One region of the Ensifer sp. 38_S197 genome, then DNA from elsewhere that is predicted to be linked to it. Evidence: predicted binding sites of a transcription regulator. Region 1 holds the regulator's gene; each other region holds the start of a gene.
What was found. The regulator LexA, encoded in region 1, represses DNA repair genes until DNA is damaged. The targets are predictions, from matches to a motif close to TGTTCNNNNTGTGTTCNG.
Positions count from the first base shown of each region.

Region 1 (4,236 bases):
GCCCCCAGCGGAAATCTCGGCGTCCCGAAACGGAACAGTCGATGAACCATGACAGCAACAAGGCAAAAATGCGAACTCATCCACAGATCAGCGCGGGATTTCATGCGTTATGGTTTACAGATGGTTGCCGGCGCAGCAGGCCTGCGCCCTCAGGCACGGCCACCGAGAAAATCTTTCGGCGATGCATGTTAAATCTTGCAAAGCGACAGGGCTTCGCGCAATAACGCCGTGCCCGGTAGGCCATTAGCGCCAACTTCAGGCAAGGACAGGTGGCCGAGTGGTTTAAGGCTCTGGTCTTGAAAACCAGCGTACGGGAGACCGTACCGTGGGTTCGAATCCCACCCTGTCCGCCATTCCCACTGAAAATGCGCTGGCGCCGGCATCGTTGTCGCAGCACTCACTATAGTGAGCGCCGCTGCTGCAAAGACGTGCCGATCCTCGATATCAGCCACGCCCGCACCGATCCCGACACGGCAACTTCCGTTCTCCGCCTTTCTGCATCGGCTGCATGACGTAAAACAGTCACAGCTTACACTCAAAGAGCTGTTGAACACGTCAGCGTGATTGCCAGGCTTGCTGGACTCCGGAACGAAAGCGCGGTTCACATCGTTAACCGACCCGTAGTCCCACCCTTGCATCAAAGTGGACGATCACCGTGCTTGCCGCCCTGCTCCTCGCTTCGATAGTCGCATCGCCCAATATGCCTGACGTCAAGCTCAGCGCCGCCACGGTTGACGAACTGCAGACCGATTTCGAATCCGCCGTTCCCTGCCATCAGATCGACGGACGCAAAGTGTGGAAGGGCGCGATCGCGTTCTACATCCAGTCGTTCGTCTATGACGGCGACACCCCTGTCGCGACCGATGCGGCGGACGCCGTGCTTCCCGAAGACAACACCCCCGAGACGGTGAGGGAATTCGAAGACGCCTGCTCGACCACGCAGCCGGCCTAAAGCGCCGTGCGTTCCGATGAACGCACCAAGGTCGCTCTAGCACCCTTGTTTCCGGGGCACCTTTCCGCTGCAACGATTCCACTTGAACGCATCCCCTGGCCTGCTCCACGACAACGCTCACGAATCGTTCGAATCAAACCCACGGCCTCGCGATGTGCCACGCCGCGGGCCCCATTTCGCACGTATTCATCGCCCAAACCCGCTTTGCTCCCGTAAAAGTGACCGATCGACAGGCGCAGACGCGCCAATTGCCTGAATTCACGGAATTTTAGGCACTTGCAGAACACATATGGAACAGATAGTGTCTGTTCTTGATTTGTTTCACGCCTCTGGAGCGACGTGCCATGCTGACCCGCAAGCAACAGGAATTGCTTCTGTTCATTCACGAACGCATGAAGGAGTCGGGTGTACCGCCGTCATTCGATGAAATGAAGGATGCGCTCGACCTGGCGTCGAAATCCGGCATTCACCGCTTGATCACGGCGCTCGAAGAACGCGGGTTCATTCGCCGTCTGCCAAACCGGGCCCGTGCGCTCGAGGTCATCAAGCTTCCGGAAGCCTACGCATCCAGCCAGCAGCAGCCGCGCCGCGGTTTCTCGCCGAGCGTGATCGAGGGCAGCCTCGGCAAACCGGCTGCACCTCCTCCAGCCGCGCTGCCGAAGCCGGCGCCAATGGCCGAAAATAGTTCGGTTTCAGTGCCTGTGATGGGCCGCATCGCTGCCGGTGTGCCGATCTCGGCTATCCAGAACAACACGCATGACATCACCGTTCCGCTCGACATGATCGGCAACGGCGAACACTACGCCCTCGAAGTCAAGGGCGACTCGATGATCGAAGCCGGCATCTTCGACGGCGACACGGTGATCATCCGCAATAGCAACACGGCCAATCCCGGCGATATTATCGTGGCGCTCGTGGACGACGAGGAAGCGACGCTGAAGCGCTTCCGACGCAAGGGCGCATCGATTGCGCTCGAAGCCGCAAATCCCGCCTACGAGACACGGATTTTCGGGCCCGATCGGGTGAAAATCCAGGGCAAGCTCGTCGGACTGATCCGCCGCTACCACTGACCTCCGGACAAAATCTGATGTTTGACAGGGCCTCGCCGCTGTAAGCAGCGGCGAGGCCCTTTGTCTGTTTGCGACGATCTGACGTCGCGCCGCTTATTCGTGGATCGTGTATTCGCCGAGTTCGCAGAGGTCCTGGGTATCTTCGGTCGTATCGAGGCCAGAGCCTTCTTCGAACTCGAAGCGCATGTCGTACTTGCAGACATCCCGGCCGTCGGCGATGGTGATCTCCATGTCTTCTCCGGGGTTCAGCACCTGCCGGCCGAAAACATCGTCCTCCCACTCGTTGACGCCTACGGGCGACGTGTAAAAGTTCGTCAGTACCGCGCTCGTGTTGTTCTTCAGTTTGAAAACCAGGTCCTCTGCCCGCGCCTCGATAGCGGTCGCAGCAAAGAGGGCCAGTCCCGTCAGGACAAGTTTCGCTTTCATAAATGCCATTGCCTCCGTTTGATGATGACGGACGCTACCGATGCGGCTGATGCCAGCGGAGTCATCGTTCCCCCTCTACCGATTTCACCGAAGCGATAAGATCCGAACGAGACCTAGAAAACGTGGCTTGCGCGGGCGTGTGGAGGCAAAGCAACAATCATGCAATCGCTCTGCCCTGAGGCAGAACGTCTGTTCACACGAGAATGAGGTGAGAGTTTTTGGAGGCCTCGCCCGGAATTGAACCGGGGTACAAGGATTTGCAGTCCTCTGCGTCACCACTCCGCCACGAGGCCTCACAGCTCGGATAACCGAGCGTTGGCGCGGATTTAGAATGATTGCAGAAAAACCGCAAGAGGCATTTTCCGAAAAACGCGCCGTCGATTTGCAAGATAGATACTTTCCACAGAGCGATCGCGAAGCTCCGCCGATCGCATCCCGGATTGGCTTCAGCACCAGGGCGTCGCGTGCCCCGTCCATGGCCGCACCAGCCCTTCGTTGACGAGCACGCGCCCGATGGACTGGTCGCCGCGGGTGATCAGCCGCAGCTTTTCACCGGACTTGGCATCCGGACGGCCGCTCGCCGCTTCCAGCTTGAAGTCACCCGCATTCAGCAGTTCGCGCAGGCGCTGCTTGGCGTAAAAGCCGCGCGAACGCTCCTTGTCGCAGCTCGCCTGGCGGATGCGCGGTGCGTCGACGTCTGCCACGCGGATCGTTTCGCCACGGTACAGGAAGGTGGCACCGTCGATCACGCAATTGTCGTTGCGAATCCCGCAGAAATAAAACTGATCCGTGCGGATTGATGCCGTCTTCACTTCCTCGTTCGGCCGCATTTCAGGTGTCGGCGCCTTTGCACCGACGTCAACGGACGGCACCGGCGTGGCAAGCGCGACTCTCGTCACCGGATTCGGTTTCTGCCTCTCGACTTGCTGGGCGGGACGCTCGTCCGTTTTCTGAGCGGCGCGAACGGGCTTCGGCTTCGATTCGTGGCGCGATGTGAAGGCCAGCACGTCCGATGCCACCGGCCAGTGTTTCAATTCGGCGCGGTGATCATAGGCGACCACGCCGCCAATGGTCAGCGCCGCAGCCAGATACCACGGTGCCATTCCACCTTGTTTACCCCTGCTCCGACCGGAATTCCGGCTTCGACGTTTCGTAGTGGCTTTGGCCATGCGTCCCCATCCTGATTCGCGACCGCATTATGCGTTTGATGGGTTGCCGAAAAGTTTTCGGCGCCCTCCCTCAACAAGGGGCTCGCTGGTTCGGTGGGAATCAAATGGTGGAGAAGCGGGAAGCGCTCAGGCTGGTTGCGATCCAGATCGATCAAATGTTTCGCGATCTATCGAAAAAGTGGGCGGCAGCTCTTGGGTCACGAGCCGTTGGAGGAATTCGCGCGTCCGCGCCAGCGTGCCCACCAGACAGCCAAGCGACGGCGGCGGCGGCGAACGGACGGGATATCGTGCGAAAGAACGATGAGGCCCAGCGGTATCATCCAGAAGCCGAGCACCGGCAGAAAGCCGAGAAAGCCGCAGAACACCAGCAGCGAGCCCAGCAGGATACGCAGCAGCGGCGATTGCGGCAGCGTGATGCGCCATTTGCCGAGCACGATCTGGCGCGTCTGCGGATCAATCCCGAAGTGCGTCTGCTTCCTGTTTTTATTCATCATTCGCTATCCGGCGTCTTTTCCCACAATTGGGGGCTTCTCCACAGCCTCGCAACCGAACTTGTCATTTTTTTTGAAAAAACCGCTTGGCAAATCAGAAAAGCATGCGTATTAGCAGCCTCACTTCT
Region 1 is NZ_JBXOVZ010000002.1:2,696,819-2,701,054, reverse strand. It holds tRNA gene AC1Z3V_RS26190 (tRNA-Ser) at 264-353, shown strand; gene AC1Z3V_RS26185 (hypothetical protein) at 656-952, shown strand; gene lexA (transcriptional repressor LexA) at 1,297-2,022, shown strand; gene AC1Z3V_RS26175 (hypothetical protein) at 2,116-2,448, opposite strand; tRNA gene AC1Z3V_RS26170 (tRNA-Cys) at 2,668-2,741, opposite strand; gene AC1Z3V_RS26165 (thermonuclease family protein) at 2,895-3,551, opposite strand; gene AC1Z3V_RS26160 (hypothetical protein) at 3,815-4,108, opposite strand.

Region 2 (4,236 bases), 740 kb from region 1:
CGAACCGCACCCAGACGGTCACGCCCACGAGAAGCACAGCGGCGCTCACCGCAAGCTGTTTCCAAACCCGCATTCAAATCTCCAGATAAAGCAAAAAACACGCCCCAGCGCGGCACGGCCGGCGGTTCGTTCCGATTGCGCGGAGTATCCCTGTTCGCGCGCGTCGGGGCAATGACGGAATGGCATCATTACGCAATTGTAATAAAAGCGAATTTGGTGGCGGCATGATGACGCGCGGCGCAATCGCCCCGTGGTCGTCGCCGTCAATCGCAATTTGCGGCATGAGCCGGCATTTACAGCGGCTTCGGCTGCGCTATCCTGCAACCGCCGGCAGCTTTTTCCAAGCGGTTTCGCCCGCTGGTTTTTCATTTGCTTGAAGGGGAGCAAGAACGATGTGCGATGCCTGTGTGATGGAAACGGTGAAGGAGCGCATGCTCTCGCGCCGCAGCTTCTTCAAAGCCGCCGCCGTTGGAACGGCCGGCCTCGCCGCCGCGAGCGCCGGTATCGCACCCCCCGCCTTGGCTCAGGAACATGCAAGCGTCACCGATCTCACCCACGAACTGCATGAGGATTTCCCGACCTTCTTCGGTCAGCAGCAGTTCTTCCGCGAGGCGAAGTTCAATTACGCCAAGGACAAGTTCAACCTGTTCGAACTGCGGGTGAACGAACACACCGGCACCCATGTCGACGCGCCGCTACATTTTTCCGCCGACGGCCTTTCGGTCGCCGAACTGCCGGTGGAAAAGCTGGTCGTGCCGCTTTGCATCGTCGATATCCGCGAAAAGGCATCCGGCGACGCAGACGCGCAGGTGACGCCCGACGATATCAAGACCTGGGTCGCTGCCAATGGCGAGATCCCGGAAAACGCCTGCGTCGCCATGCTCTCGGGCTGGCGCGCGCATATGGGCACGGAGAAATTCCGCAATGCCGATGGCGGCGGCAAGCTGCATTTCCCCGGCTTTCACGTTGAGGCGGCGCATTATCTCATCGAAGAGAGCAAGGCCGCCGGCATCGCCGTCGATACGCTTTCGCTGGACCACGGCCCCTCGCCCGATTTCGCCACGCATTATGCCTGGCTGCCCGAGGGCCGCTGGGGCCTCGAAGCCGCCGCCAATCTCGACAAGCTGCCGGCGAAGGGCGCGACGCTCATCCTCGGTGCGCCGAAGCACCGCGGCGGCACCGGCGGCCCGGCGCGCGTCTTTGCCCTTGCCTGATCCCCATTCTTCAATTCGGCGGCGCAAGGCCGCCGGCAACACCACGCAGGGAAGCCCATGAGCACCGTTACCCCGCCGAAGGACCCGGAAGCGAACCCACGCGTCAAGGCCGTGTTCGACGATATTCGCGCCACGCGCAAATCCGATTTCATCAACAATATGTGGCTGTGGCTCGCCTTCGATCCGGATCTGCTGGAGCAGACCTGGCGCGACGTCAAGGCGGTGATGGCCACGCCTTCTGCGCTCGATCCGCTGGTGAAGGAGATGCTCTATATCGCCGTCTCCGTCACCAATGGCTGCGGCTACTGCGCCCACTCCCACACGGCGGCGGCAAGGGCGAAGGGCATGAACGATGCAGAGCATGCGGACCTCATCCGCGTGATCTCGCTTGCCGCCCGCACCAACCAGCTTGCGACCGCGCTGCAGGTGCCGGTCGATGCCGTCTTCGACAAAACCATGGGATAAAGCCTGTCGCGCAAAAGCGTGTAGCGGTTTTGCGATAACGACATGCGCCAAACTAAAATGATACCAAGAATAAGCGGTCTCGAAATCGCCTGTCTTTCCACAGGCTTGGTGCTGCCGGCGCAGAAAACGGAATAAAAGAAGAACATCCTTTCTGGCCTTTCCCCACCGAATCACTACATTGAGCCGCATGATGAGTGGTTTCGACGACATTCCTTTCTTCGACGAGGAGCCGGCGCCGCGCAAGCAGCCGCCAGCCCCCGGAGGTATCCCAGCCACCGGCGGCATCGCCGCGCGCGCCATGGCGGCGCGTGATCGCGCCCAGCCGCGCCCGGACTATCTCTCCGGTCTCAACCCGGAACAATCCGAAGCGGTCGAAACGCTCGATGGACCGGTGCTCGTTCTTGCCGGTGCCGGCACCGGCAAGACCCGCGTGCTCACCACCCGCATCGCCCATATTCTTTCCACCGGCCGCGCCTTCCCCTCGCAGATCCTTGCCGTGACCTTCACCAACAAGGCGGCGCGCGAGATGAAGGAGCGCATCGGCGTGCTCGTCGGCCATGCGGTCGAAGGCATGCCCTGGCTCGGCACCTTCCACTCGATCGGCGTCAAGCTCTTGCGCCGCCACGCCGAGCTCGTTGGCCTGCGCTCCGATTTCACCATTCTCGACACCGACGACGTGGTCAGGCTGATCAAGCAGCTCATCCAGGCCGAAGGCATCGACGACAAGCGTTGGCCGGCCAAGCAGTTCGCCGGCATGATCGACGGCTGGAAGAACAAAGGCCTCGATCCCGCCCAGATCCCCGAGGGCGACGCCCGCGCCTTTGCCAACGGCAAGGGCCGCGAGCTCTATGCCGCCTACCAGAACCGGCTGCTGACGCTGAACGCCTGCGACTTCGGCGACCTTCTCCTGCACCCGATCCGTATCTTCCGCATGCATGCGGATGTGCTGAAGGACTATCACGACAAGTTCCGCTATATCCTCGTCGACGAGTATCAGGACACCAACACGGCGCAGTACATGTGGCTGCGGCTCTTGGCGCAGCGCCCAAAGCCGTCAAGCGCGGCCACCGGTCCGGGCACAGCCCGGCAAGGCCAAGCGGCCGTCGCGCCCCATGGCGCGCCCTCCCGCGACGCCGAAGGCGCGCAGATGAAAGACGGGCGGAGCGAGCCGCAAAGCGGCGACAGCGTGAGCGCAAGGAAAACTGCGCAGCAGATCAACATCTGCTGCGTCGGCGACGACGACCAGTCGATCTACGGCTGGCGCGGCGCGGAAGTGGACAACATCCTGCGCTTCGAGAAGGATTTCCCGGGCGCCAAGGTCATCAAGCTCGAGCGCAACTACCGCTCGACCGAGCATATCCTCGGCGCCGCCGGCCACCTGATCGCCCACAACGAGGGCCGCCTCGGCAAAACGCTCTTCACCGACCGCACCAATCCGGATGACGAGAAGGTGCAGGTGCACGCCGCCTGGGATTCGGAAGAGGAAGCGCGCGCCGTCGGCGAGGAGATCGAGCAGCTCCAGCGCCGGAAGCACAAGCTGAACGACATGGCGATCCTGGTGCGCGCCTCGTTCCAGATGCGCGAATTCGAAGACCGCTTCGTCACGCTCGGCCTCAACTACCGCGTCATCGGCGGACCGCGCTTCTACGAGCGCCTCGAGATCCGCGATGCCATGGCCTATTTCCGCCTCGTCTGCCAGCCGGCCGACGACCTCGCCTTCGAGCGCATCATCAACACGCCGAAGCGCGGCCTGGGCGATACCACCGTGCGCACGCTGCACGATTATGCCCGCGCCCGCGATGTGCCCATGCTCGCGGCGGCCTCCGAGATCATCGAGACCGACGAGCTGAAGCCGAAGGCGCGCAAGGCTCTCTTCGACGTCGTCACCGATTTCCGCCGCTGGCAGAGCCTGCTGGAGACGACGCCGCACACCGAGCTTGCCGAGCAGATCCTCGACGAGAGCGGCTACACCGCCATGTGGCAAGCCGACAAGACGGCCGAAGCCCCGGGACGGCTGGAAAACCTGAAGGAACTCATCCGCTCGATGGAGGCCTTCGAGTCGATGCGCGGCTTCCTCGAGCACGTCGCCCTCGTCATGGATGCCGAGCAGAACGAGAACCTCGACGCGGTCTCGATCATGACGCTGCACTCGGCCAAGGGCCTGGAGTTCGACACCGTCTTCCTGCCCGGCTGGGAGGAAGGCCTCTTCCCGCACCAGCGCGCGCTCGACGAAGGCGGCCGCGCCGGCTTGGAGGAAGAACGCCGCCTCGCCTATGTCGGCATCACCCGCGCCAAGCACCGCTGCCACATCTGGTTCGTCTCTAACCGCCGTATCCACGGCCTCTGGCAGTCGACCATGCCCTCGCGCTTCCTCGACGAGCTGCCGCTCGCCCATGTGGACGTGGCCGAGAATGAACAATCCTATGGCGGCTATGGCCGCGGCGGTTACGGCCAGTCGCGCTTCGACAAGGCCGATCCCTTCCAGAACAACTATGCGACGCCCGGCTGGAAGCGCGCCCAGCAGCACCGCTCCGACGCCACCCGCGACAATTGGGGC
Region 2 is NZ_JBXOVZ010000002.1:3,438,614-3,442,849, forward strand. It holds gene AC1Z3V_RS29775 (efflux RND transporter periplasmic adaptor subunit) at 1-73, opposite strand, end outside; gene AC1Z3V_RS29780 (hypothetical protein) at 180-377, shown strand; gene AC1Z3V_RS29785 (cyclase family protein) at 393-1,214, shown strand; gene AC1Z3V_RS29790 (carboxymuconolactone decarboxylase family protein) at 1,272-1,679, shown strand; gene AC1Z3V_RS29795 (ATP-dependent helicase) at 1,867-4,236, shown strand, end outside.
Region 2: AC1Z3V_RS29795 (ATP-dependent helicase) is a predicted target of LexA. The motif match lies at 1,807-1,824, and genes of this name have one in related genera.

Region 3 (4,236 bases), 660 kb from region 1:
GCCCGACGTCTTCAACGTAATTCTCGACCAGATAGTCCCGCGCCCGATGCACAGCGGACTGCTCGCGCGTCTCGATCGGGGTGATGATCGTACTGCCGTGCCTCTCGAACATCGCCGCAAGCACGGCGAACATTTTTTCTTCGGCCTCGAGCTGACCGCCCGCCAGCTCAAGCGTTCGGTGTGCTTGATGAAAGGATAAGGCGAGGTCCGCATCCTGCAGCACACGTTTCGAGAAGGACGGCGTTCCCTTGAAAGGGCGGCCGGTCACGTCCTCGATGATGTTCACCAGCAGATCGGCGCTCGGATAGACCATGCGGTAGCGATAGCCGCTGCCGCCGGGATGACCGTCGTGGATCTCGTCGGGGTTGATCAGGTAGAAGAACCCGGGGCCGGCTTCCGAGCGTTCGCCCTTGATCTTGCTGATCTGCGAGCCCGCCTCGATCGCGCCGATGCTGAAGGTCTCGTGCGCATGCGGCGCGAATTCGTGGGTGATGAATGTCGCCGTCAGGCATTCCATCCCCATGAAACGAGCGTCCCGCCAGAAGCGCGTGCGTTCGGCGCCCTCAATCGGCGTGTCATCGATGGCCTGTTGCTGCGAAATCGTCTGCATGCGGGAATCATAGTGGTCCGAGACGATCCCGTCTTGCACAAAAGTGCTCGGTTCCCGACGCAGCCCGCCTGGACTTTTGACAGGCGAGCATTTGCGACCATGGGCCGTTGGCTGTATTGCTTTTCGGATCGTCCACGCAGAGTGTCCGGCATGCTTCCTCCCGAATTCCTTTCCGCCTCCAACCGCCTCACCATCGATCTCGGCGCGCTTGCTGACAACTGGCGGGCGATGAATGCCCGCTCCGGCAAGGCGCGGGCGGCAGCGGTGTTGAAGGCGAACGCCTACGGGCTCGGTATCGAACATGCCGCCCCTACCCTCTATGCGGCCGGCGCGCGTGACTTCTTCGTTGCCAATGCCGAGGAAGGTGCCGAGCTGCGCCCCCTCGTTCCGGAGGGCCGTATCTACATTCTCGCCGGCATGTGGCCGGGAAACGAAGAGCTCTTCTTCGACAACGATCTCGTGCCCATCATCAATTCCGAGGAGCAGCTCGCCGTGTTCATGGCCGCGCTTTCGGAGCGCGGTGATCATCCCTGCGTCCTGCATGTCGATACCGGCATGAATCGCCTCGGCCTCTCGGTCGAGGCCGCAGTGACCCTTGCCAACGACCCGGCGCGGCCCGCAAGCTTCTCGCCCGTCTTGATCATGAGCCACCTCGCCTGCGCCGACGAACCACAGCATCCGTTGAACGCCTACCAGCTCGCGCGCTTCCGCGAAGCGGCAGCCGCCTATGAGGGCGTCGATGCCAGCCTTGCCAATTCCGGCGGCGTATTCCTCGGCACCGACTATCATTTCGAGCTCACCCGGCCGGGCATTGCCGTCTATGGCGGCGAGGCGGTCAACGATGCCATCAATCCGATGACGCCTGTCGTGACCGCCGAAGCCAGGATCATCCAAATTCGCGAAGTTGCCGCCGGCGGCACCGCCAGCTACGGCGCCTCCGCCCGCTTCGACAGGGACAGCCGCATCGCCACCGTCGCGGTCGGCTACGCCGATGGCTACCATCGCTCGGTTTCCGGCGGCGGCGTGACTCTGCGGCAGGCAACTCCGTCAGGGGCATTCGGCTTCCTACACGGCAAGCGCGTGCCGCATGTCGGTCGCGTCACCATGGACCTCAGCCTGTTCGACGTCACCGACCTTCCGGCAGGTGCAGCACGCCCGGGCGATTACATAGAGCTCTTCGGCCGCAACATCGCTATTGACGACATTGCGCGCGCCGGCGGTACGATCGGTTACGAACTGCTGACCAGCCTCGGACATCGCTACATCAGGAACTATGTCGACGCCGTCTGACGCGGTTTCCCGCAAATTCCTTGCGGCCCTCGCTAAAATTCACCTTTTGTTCCGCGTTTCACGGCATTATGTGACGACAAAGCTGATTCTCCTGTCACTGACGGTATCGCTCCGCTGCGATCGCCGGTGGCCCTCCAGATTTCGAAAGTCGACCCCGATGGCGAAAGCCCGCACACAATTCATCTGCCAGAACTGTGGCACCGTCCACACCCGCTGGGCGGGCAAATGCGAAGGCTGCGGCGAGTGGAACACCATCGTCGAGGAGGATCCGACGGCCGGCATCGGCGGCGGTCCGTCGCGCGCACCGAAGAAGGGCCGCCCCGTGGCGCTCACCACGCTTTCCGGCGATATCGAGGATGCGCCGCGCATCCAGACCGGCATTTCGGAACTGGATCGGGTGACCGGCGGCGGCTTCGTGCGGGGCTCGGCGCTGCTCGTCGGCGGCGATCCCGGGATCGGCAAATCGACGGTTCTGATGCAGGCGGCCGCAGCACTCTCGCGCCGCAAGCACCGCGTCATCTATGTCTCGGGTGAAGAGGCGGTGGCGCAGGTGCGCCTGCGTGCGCAGCGCCTGGGCGCGGCTGACAGCGACGTGCTGCTTGCGGCCGAAACCAATGTCGAGGACATCCTCGCAACGCTCGCCGACGGCAAGCGGCCCGACCTCGTCATCATCGACTCGATCCAGACGCTCTGGAGCGACATCGTCGATTCGGCACCCGGCACGGTGACCCAGGTTCGGACCGGCGTGCAGGCGATGATCCGCTTTGCCAAGCAGACGGGAACCGCCGTGGTCCTGGTCGGCCATGTCACCAAGGAGGGGCAGATTGCCGGCCCGCGCGTCGTCGAGCACATGGTCGATGCCGTGCTCTATTTCGAAGGCGACCGCGGTCACCACTATCGCATCCTGCGCACCGTCAAGAACCGCTTCGGCCCGACCGACGAGATCGGCGTCTTCGAGATGTCCGACAAGGGTCTGCGCGAAGTCGCCAATCCGTCCGAACTGTTTCTCGGCGAGCGCAACGAGAAATCGCCAGGTGCGGCCGTCTTTGCCGGCATGGAAGGCACGCGCCCTGTTCTCGTCGAAGTCCAGGCCCTCGTCGCGCCGACTTCGCTCGGCACGCCGCGGCGCGCCGTCGTCGGCTGGGACTCGGCCCGGCTGTCGATGATCCTCGCCGTACTCGAGGCCCATTGCGGCGTGCGGCTCGGCCAGCACGATGTCTATCTCAATATCGCCGGCGGTTACCGCATTTCGGAGCCGGCCGCCGATCTAGCTGTGGCTTCCGCACTGGTTTCATCGCTTGCCGGGCTTGCCCTTCCAGCAGATTGCGTCTATTTCGGCGAAGTCAGCTTGTCGGGTGCCATCCGGCCGGTTGCGCATACCGCACAACGCCTTAAAGAAGCCGAGAAACTCGGGTTCTCAGAGGCGGTTCTGCCATCCGCTTCCACCGAATTGCCGAAAAACGGCAATGGCCGATGGAGCGAAATGGAAGCTCTGCCGGATCTGGTGGCGCGCATCGCGGGATCGCGACACGCGCTGAGGCCGGCGGAGGAGGCAGACTAACACAGCGGATGCCGCAGACCGCCCCTACTGCATAGTTCCTTAAATCGGGATCGATTTAAGGACAAAATTATGCAGCAGGTCTAAGTGCTACAACGACCTTTGCGCGCCCGAAAGGACGCGCGGCGCTGTAGGGGCCGCGAAAAGGCTGCGAATGCCCTACTGCATGTTTCCTTTGATCGTAGCCGATCAAAGGACAAAAACATGCAGCACATCAAAGTGGTACGGCGACCTTTGCGCGTCCAATAAGACGCGCGGCGCTGTAACATCAGGCAGGGCCGATGGCGGATAGGCTTGAGGAGACCCGGACGAACCGGGTCCGGAGTAAGGACAAAATGCCCATTACAATTCTCGACGGTATCGTTCTCGGCGTCGCCCTGTTTTCCGCAATCCTGGCCATGGTTCGAGGCTTCTCGCGCGAAGTGCTCTCGGTCGCGAGCTGGGTGGGTGCGGCCGCAGCCGCCTATTTCCTCTACCCGCAGCTTCTGCCCTACGCCAAGCAGTACACCAACAGCGATACCGTCGCATTGATCGGATCGGCGGCGGTGATCTTCCTGATCGCGCTGATCATCATTTCCTTCATCACCATGCGGATTGCCGATTTCATCATCGACAGCCGCATCGGCGCGCTCGACCGCACCCTCGGCTTCCTGTTCGGTGCCGCCCGCGGTATCCTGCTGGTCGTCGTCGCCATGCTGTTCTTCAACTGGCTCGTGGCGCCGCAGCAGCAGCCGACCTGGGTCACCCAGGCGAAATCGAAGCCGCTGCTCGACAATCT
Region 3 is NZ_JBXOVZ010000002.1:2,033,101-2,037,336, reverse strand. It holds gene AC1Z3V_RS22960 (AraC family ligand binding domain-containing protein) at 1-610, opposite strand, end outside; gene alr (alanine racemase) at 761-1,900, shown strand; gene radA (DNA repair protein RadA) at 2,058-3,461, shown strand; gene AC1Z3V_RS22945 (CvpA family protein) at 3,794-4,236, shown strand, end outside.
Region 3: radA (DNA repair protein RadA) is a predicted target of LexA. The motif match lies at 1,937-1,954, and genes of this name have one in related genera.

Region 4 (4,236 bases), on a different contig from region 1:
CATGACCCAGTATCCGGACATCCTCCTTCATATCGACGGCACCTGGCGGCCGGCTCGAGCGGGCAAGACCATTCCCGTCGTCGACCCGGCCACAGAGGAAACGATTGGCCAGGTGGCCTGGGCGGAAGTGGCGGATCTGGACGAAGCGTTGACCGCGGCTGAGAAAGGCTTCCAGGTCTGGCGCGCAACTTCGGCCTTCGATCGGGCAAAGCTCATGCGGACGGCAGCAGGTCTCCTTCGCGAGCGCGCCGGCGACATTGCATGGCTAATGACGCGGGAGCAGGGCAAGCCGATTGCCCAGTCCAAGGGTGAAATCCTCAGCGCTGCCGAGATCATCGAATGGTTTGCCGAGGAAGGAAAGCGAGCCTACGGCCAGATCATTCCACCGCGCGCGCCTGATGTCACCCAGATGACCGTCAAGCTGCCTGTCGGGCCGGTCGCGGCTTTCACGCCGTGGAATTTCCCGATCAATCAGGTGGTGCGCAAGCTGTCGGCGGCGCTGACGACCGGCTGCTCGATCATCGTCAAGGCACCGGAGGAGACGCCGGCTTCGCCCGCGGAACTGATCCGGTGCTTCGTCGATGCAGGCATTCCCGCCGGCGTTGTCAATCTCGTCTATGGGGTGCCGGCGGTGATCTCGGAGTATCTGATCTCGCACCCGGTGATCCGCAAGATGTCGTTCACAGGCTCGACCCCGGTCGGCAAGATGCTGGCGGCACTTGCCGGCCAGCACATGAAGCGCGCGACGATGGAACTTGGCGGGCACGCCCCGGTCATCGTCACCGACGACGCCGACATCGATCAGGCCGTCGCGATCATGTCCGGCAGCAAGTATCGTAACGCCGGACAGGTCTGCGTGTCGCCGACCCGCTTCCTGGTGCAGGAACGGGTGGCGGACCAGTTCCTTGAAGGTTTCGTCGCGGCATCGCGCAAGATCAAGGTCGGCAACGGCCTGGAAACCGGTATCGACATGGGGCCGCTGGCCAATGAGCGCCGCATCCCGGCGATCGAAAACCTGGTCGCCGACGCCGTGGAGCACGGCGCACGATTGGCAACCGGCGGCCATCGCATCGGCAACCGCGGCTATTTCTTCGAGCCGACGGTGCTTGCCGACGTGCCGCTCAGCGCCCGCATCATGAACGACGAACCCTTCGGTCCCGTCTCGATCATCAATCGCTTCAACGAACTGGATGAGGCGATCAACGAGGCGAACCGCCTGCCGTTCGGGCTTGCGGCCTATGCCTTCACCGGCTCCGAGCGAAGCGCCCATCGTCTCGCCAGCGAAGTCGAGAGCGGAATGATCTCAATCAACCATCTCGGCCTGGCGCTGCCCGAGGTGCCCTTCGGCGGCATCAAGGATTCGGGCTACGGCACCGAAGGCGGCTCCGAGGCGATCGAAGCCTATCTGGAAACCCGCTTCGTCACACGCAAGAGCGTGTGACAGCCGCATTCGCTGCCTCCCGTTCGCGCCTGATTGCGCGGGCGGGAGATACGCTCCACGGCCGGCGCCTCGCATAGAGCCGCGTGCTCGCCCCGCAGAAGTAGCGACCATAAGTTTACGCCCTCGTTACCAAATCCAGCCACCATCCTGACAGGCATGATGCCGAGGGGAGAGCAATGATGGGCTATGATTGGGATGGCGCACGCGGGCGCCGCATGAAGATCGCACGATTTGGCACGGCCTTCGCTTTGGCTGCCCTTTTGGTATCGGTCGCGGCACAGGTCGTGACCCGGGCGATCTGAGTGGCAACAGATAGGCTTGCTCGGCGCACCGAAGGGCAGAACGTTCCGAACGCCGAGACCAACAAACTCGGGTCTCGTTCTTGAGAACGAAATTCCGACCGTCCACGGCTCGGCTCCTGCATCGCAACCTGGTGAAAGCCCGGCGCACTGGGTTTGCAGCGGCGAACGAAGCTGATACGTTCCATTTTTGTTCCGAGTCTGCTTCGCGCGGCGAGTCTGCGGCTACGAAGCGGAATCCGTTTAGTCTTTCAAAGGGATGAAACGGCGCGAGGAATTGGGGATTCTTGCTGACAACGCCTGGACACGAATGAGCGCCGCCTATCTCGAAAAACTGAACGACCGCCAGCGCGAAGCGGTGGTGCATGGTGTGGGATTGCCGCAAGGCGAGGCCGGCGGCCCTCTGCTGATCATCGCCGGCGCCGGCTCGGGCAAGACGAACACGCTCGCCCACCGAGTGGGACATCTGATCGTCAATGGCGCGGACCCGCGCCGCATCCTGCTGATGACCTTTTCCCGCCGCGCTGCGGCGGAAATGACGCGCCGGGTCGGGCGCATCTGCCGCCAGGTACTTGGCGACAATGCCGCCGTCATGACCGATGCGCTTTCCTGGGCCGGCACGTTCCACGGGATTGGAGCGCGGCTCCTCAGGATCTATGCCGAACAGATCGGCCTCGGTCAGGATTTCACCATCCATGATCGCGAAGACAGCGCCGATCTCATGAACCTCGTCCGCCACGAGTTCGGCTTCTCCAAGATGGAAAGCCGCTTTCCGACAAAGGGCACATGCCTTGCGATTTATTCGCGCGCCGTGAACTCGGAAAGCTCGATCATCGACGTATTGAAGACGGCCTATCCCTGGGCGATGAGCTGGGAACAGCAACTGAAAGAATTGTTCGCCGGCTACGTGGAGGCCAAGCAGGCGCAGAACGTGCTGGATTACGACGATCTGCTTCTCTACTGGGCGCAAATGGTTTCCGATGCGGAACTGGCGCAGGACATCAGCAGCCGTTTCGATCATATCCTGGTCGATGAATATCAGGATACGAACCGCCTTCAGGCCTCTATCCTACTGTCGCTCAAGCCCGAAGGCCATGGCCTGACGGTCGTCGGCGACGACGCCCAGTCGATCTATTCCTTCCGGGCCGCGACGGTCCGCAACATTCTTGACTTCCCGAGCGCGTTTTCGCCGCAACCGGCAGACGTCATTACGCTCGATCGCAATTATCGCTCGACCCAACCGATTCTTGCGGCCGCCAATGGCGTCATCGGGCTTGCGCGGGAGCGGTTCACCAAGAACCTCTGGACTGACAGAGAGTCAGAGCAACGCCCGCTGCTTGTCACCGTCAAGGATGAGGCGGATCAGGCCGCCTATATCGTCGAGCAGGTTCTCGCCAACCGAGAGGTCGGCATGGCGCTGAAACAGCAGGCGGTGCTGTTTCGCTCCGCCAACCACAGCGGCACGCTCGAAGTCGAGCTCACCCGCCGCAACATTCCCTTCGTGAAGTTCGGCGGCCTCAAGTTCCTCGACAGCGCGCATGTCAAGGATCTGCTGGCAGCCTTGCGGTTCGCGCAGAACCCGCGTGACCGGGTCGCCGGCTTCCGGCTGTTGCAGATGCTGCCCGGGATCGGCCCGCAGACCGCGGGCAAGATCCTCGACGCGATCGCCGCCGATCCGGAGCCGCTCGCAGCGCTTGCGGAAATCCCGGCGCCACCGAAGACCGGAGAAGATTGGGTGAGCTTCGTCGATCTCGTTTCCGCCCTGCGCAAAGCCGACACCGGATGGCCGGGAGAAATCGCGACCGCACGGACCTGGTACGAACCCCACCTCGACCGCATCCACGAAGACGCCGAAACGCGCAAGGCCGATCTCCTGCAACTCGAGCAGATCGCCGGCGGCTACCAGAACCGGGAACAATTCCTGACCGAATTGACGCTCGATCCGCCGGACGCCACCAGCGACCAGGCGGGCGTGCCCCTGCTCGACGAGGACTATCTCATCCTTTCGACCATTCATTCGGCCAAAGGGCAGGAATGGCGCTCGGTCTTCATGCTCAATGTCGTCGATGGGTGCATTCCATCCGACTTGGGCGTCGGCACGACGGCCGAACTCGAAGAGGAGCGGCGGCTGCTTTATGTCGGCATGACGCGGGCGCGCGACCACCTCGCGCTGGTCACACCGCAGAGATTTTTCACATACGGCCAGAACAGCCAGGGCGACCGGCATGTCTACGCGTCGCGGACCCGCTTCATTCCCGCAACGCTGCTGCAGTTCTTCGAGACGACGAACTGGCCGAAGATCTCGGCCGCCGCCGGCGAACGCAGCGCCAAGCAGATCCGCATCGATGTCGGAGCCCGGATGCGCTCCATGTGGAAGTGAGGCTGGGCTCGCGACCGCAATACGCAGAAATGCGGCACTATTTCAGTGTGTTCGGCGTCTCACGGATGATGCAGCACGCTCATTCCGCCATCGACCGTCAGGCAGGTGGCGTTCAT
Region 4 is NZ_JBXOVZ010000001.1:1,808,402-1,812,637, reverse strand. It holds gene AC1Z3V_RS08415 (NAD-dependent succinate-semialdehyde dehydrogenase) at 2-1,441, shown strand; gene AC1Z3V_RS08410 (hypothetical protein) at 1,618-1,743, shown strand; gene AC1Z3V_RS08405 (ATP-dependent helicase) at 2,051-4,120, shown strand; gene AC1Z3V_RS08400 (SDR family oxidoreductase) at 4,180-4,236, opposite strand, start outside.
Region 4: AC1Z3V_RS08405 (ATP-dependent helicase) is a predicted target of LexA. The motif match lies at 1,921-1,938, and genes of this name have one in related genera.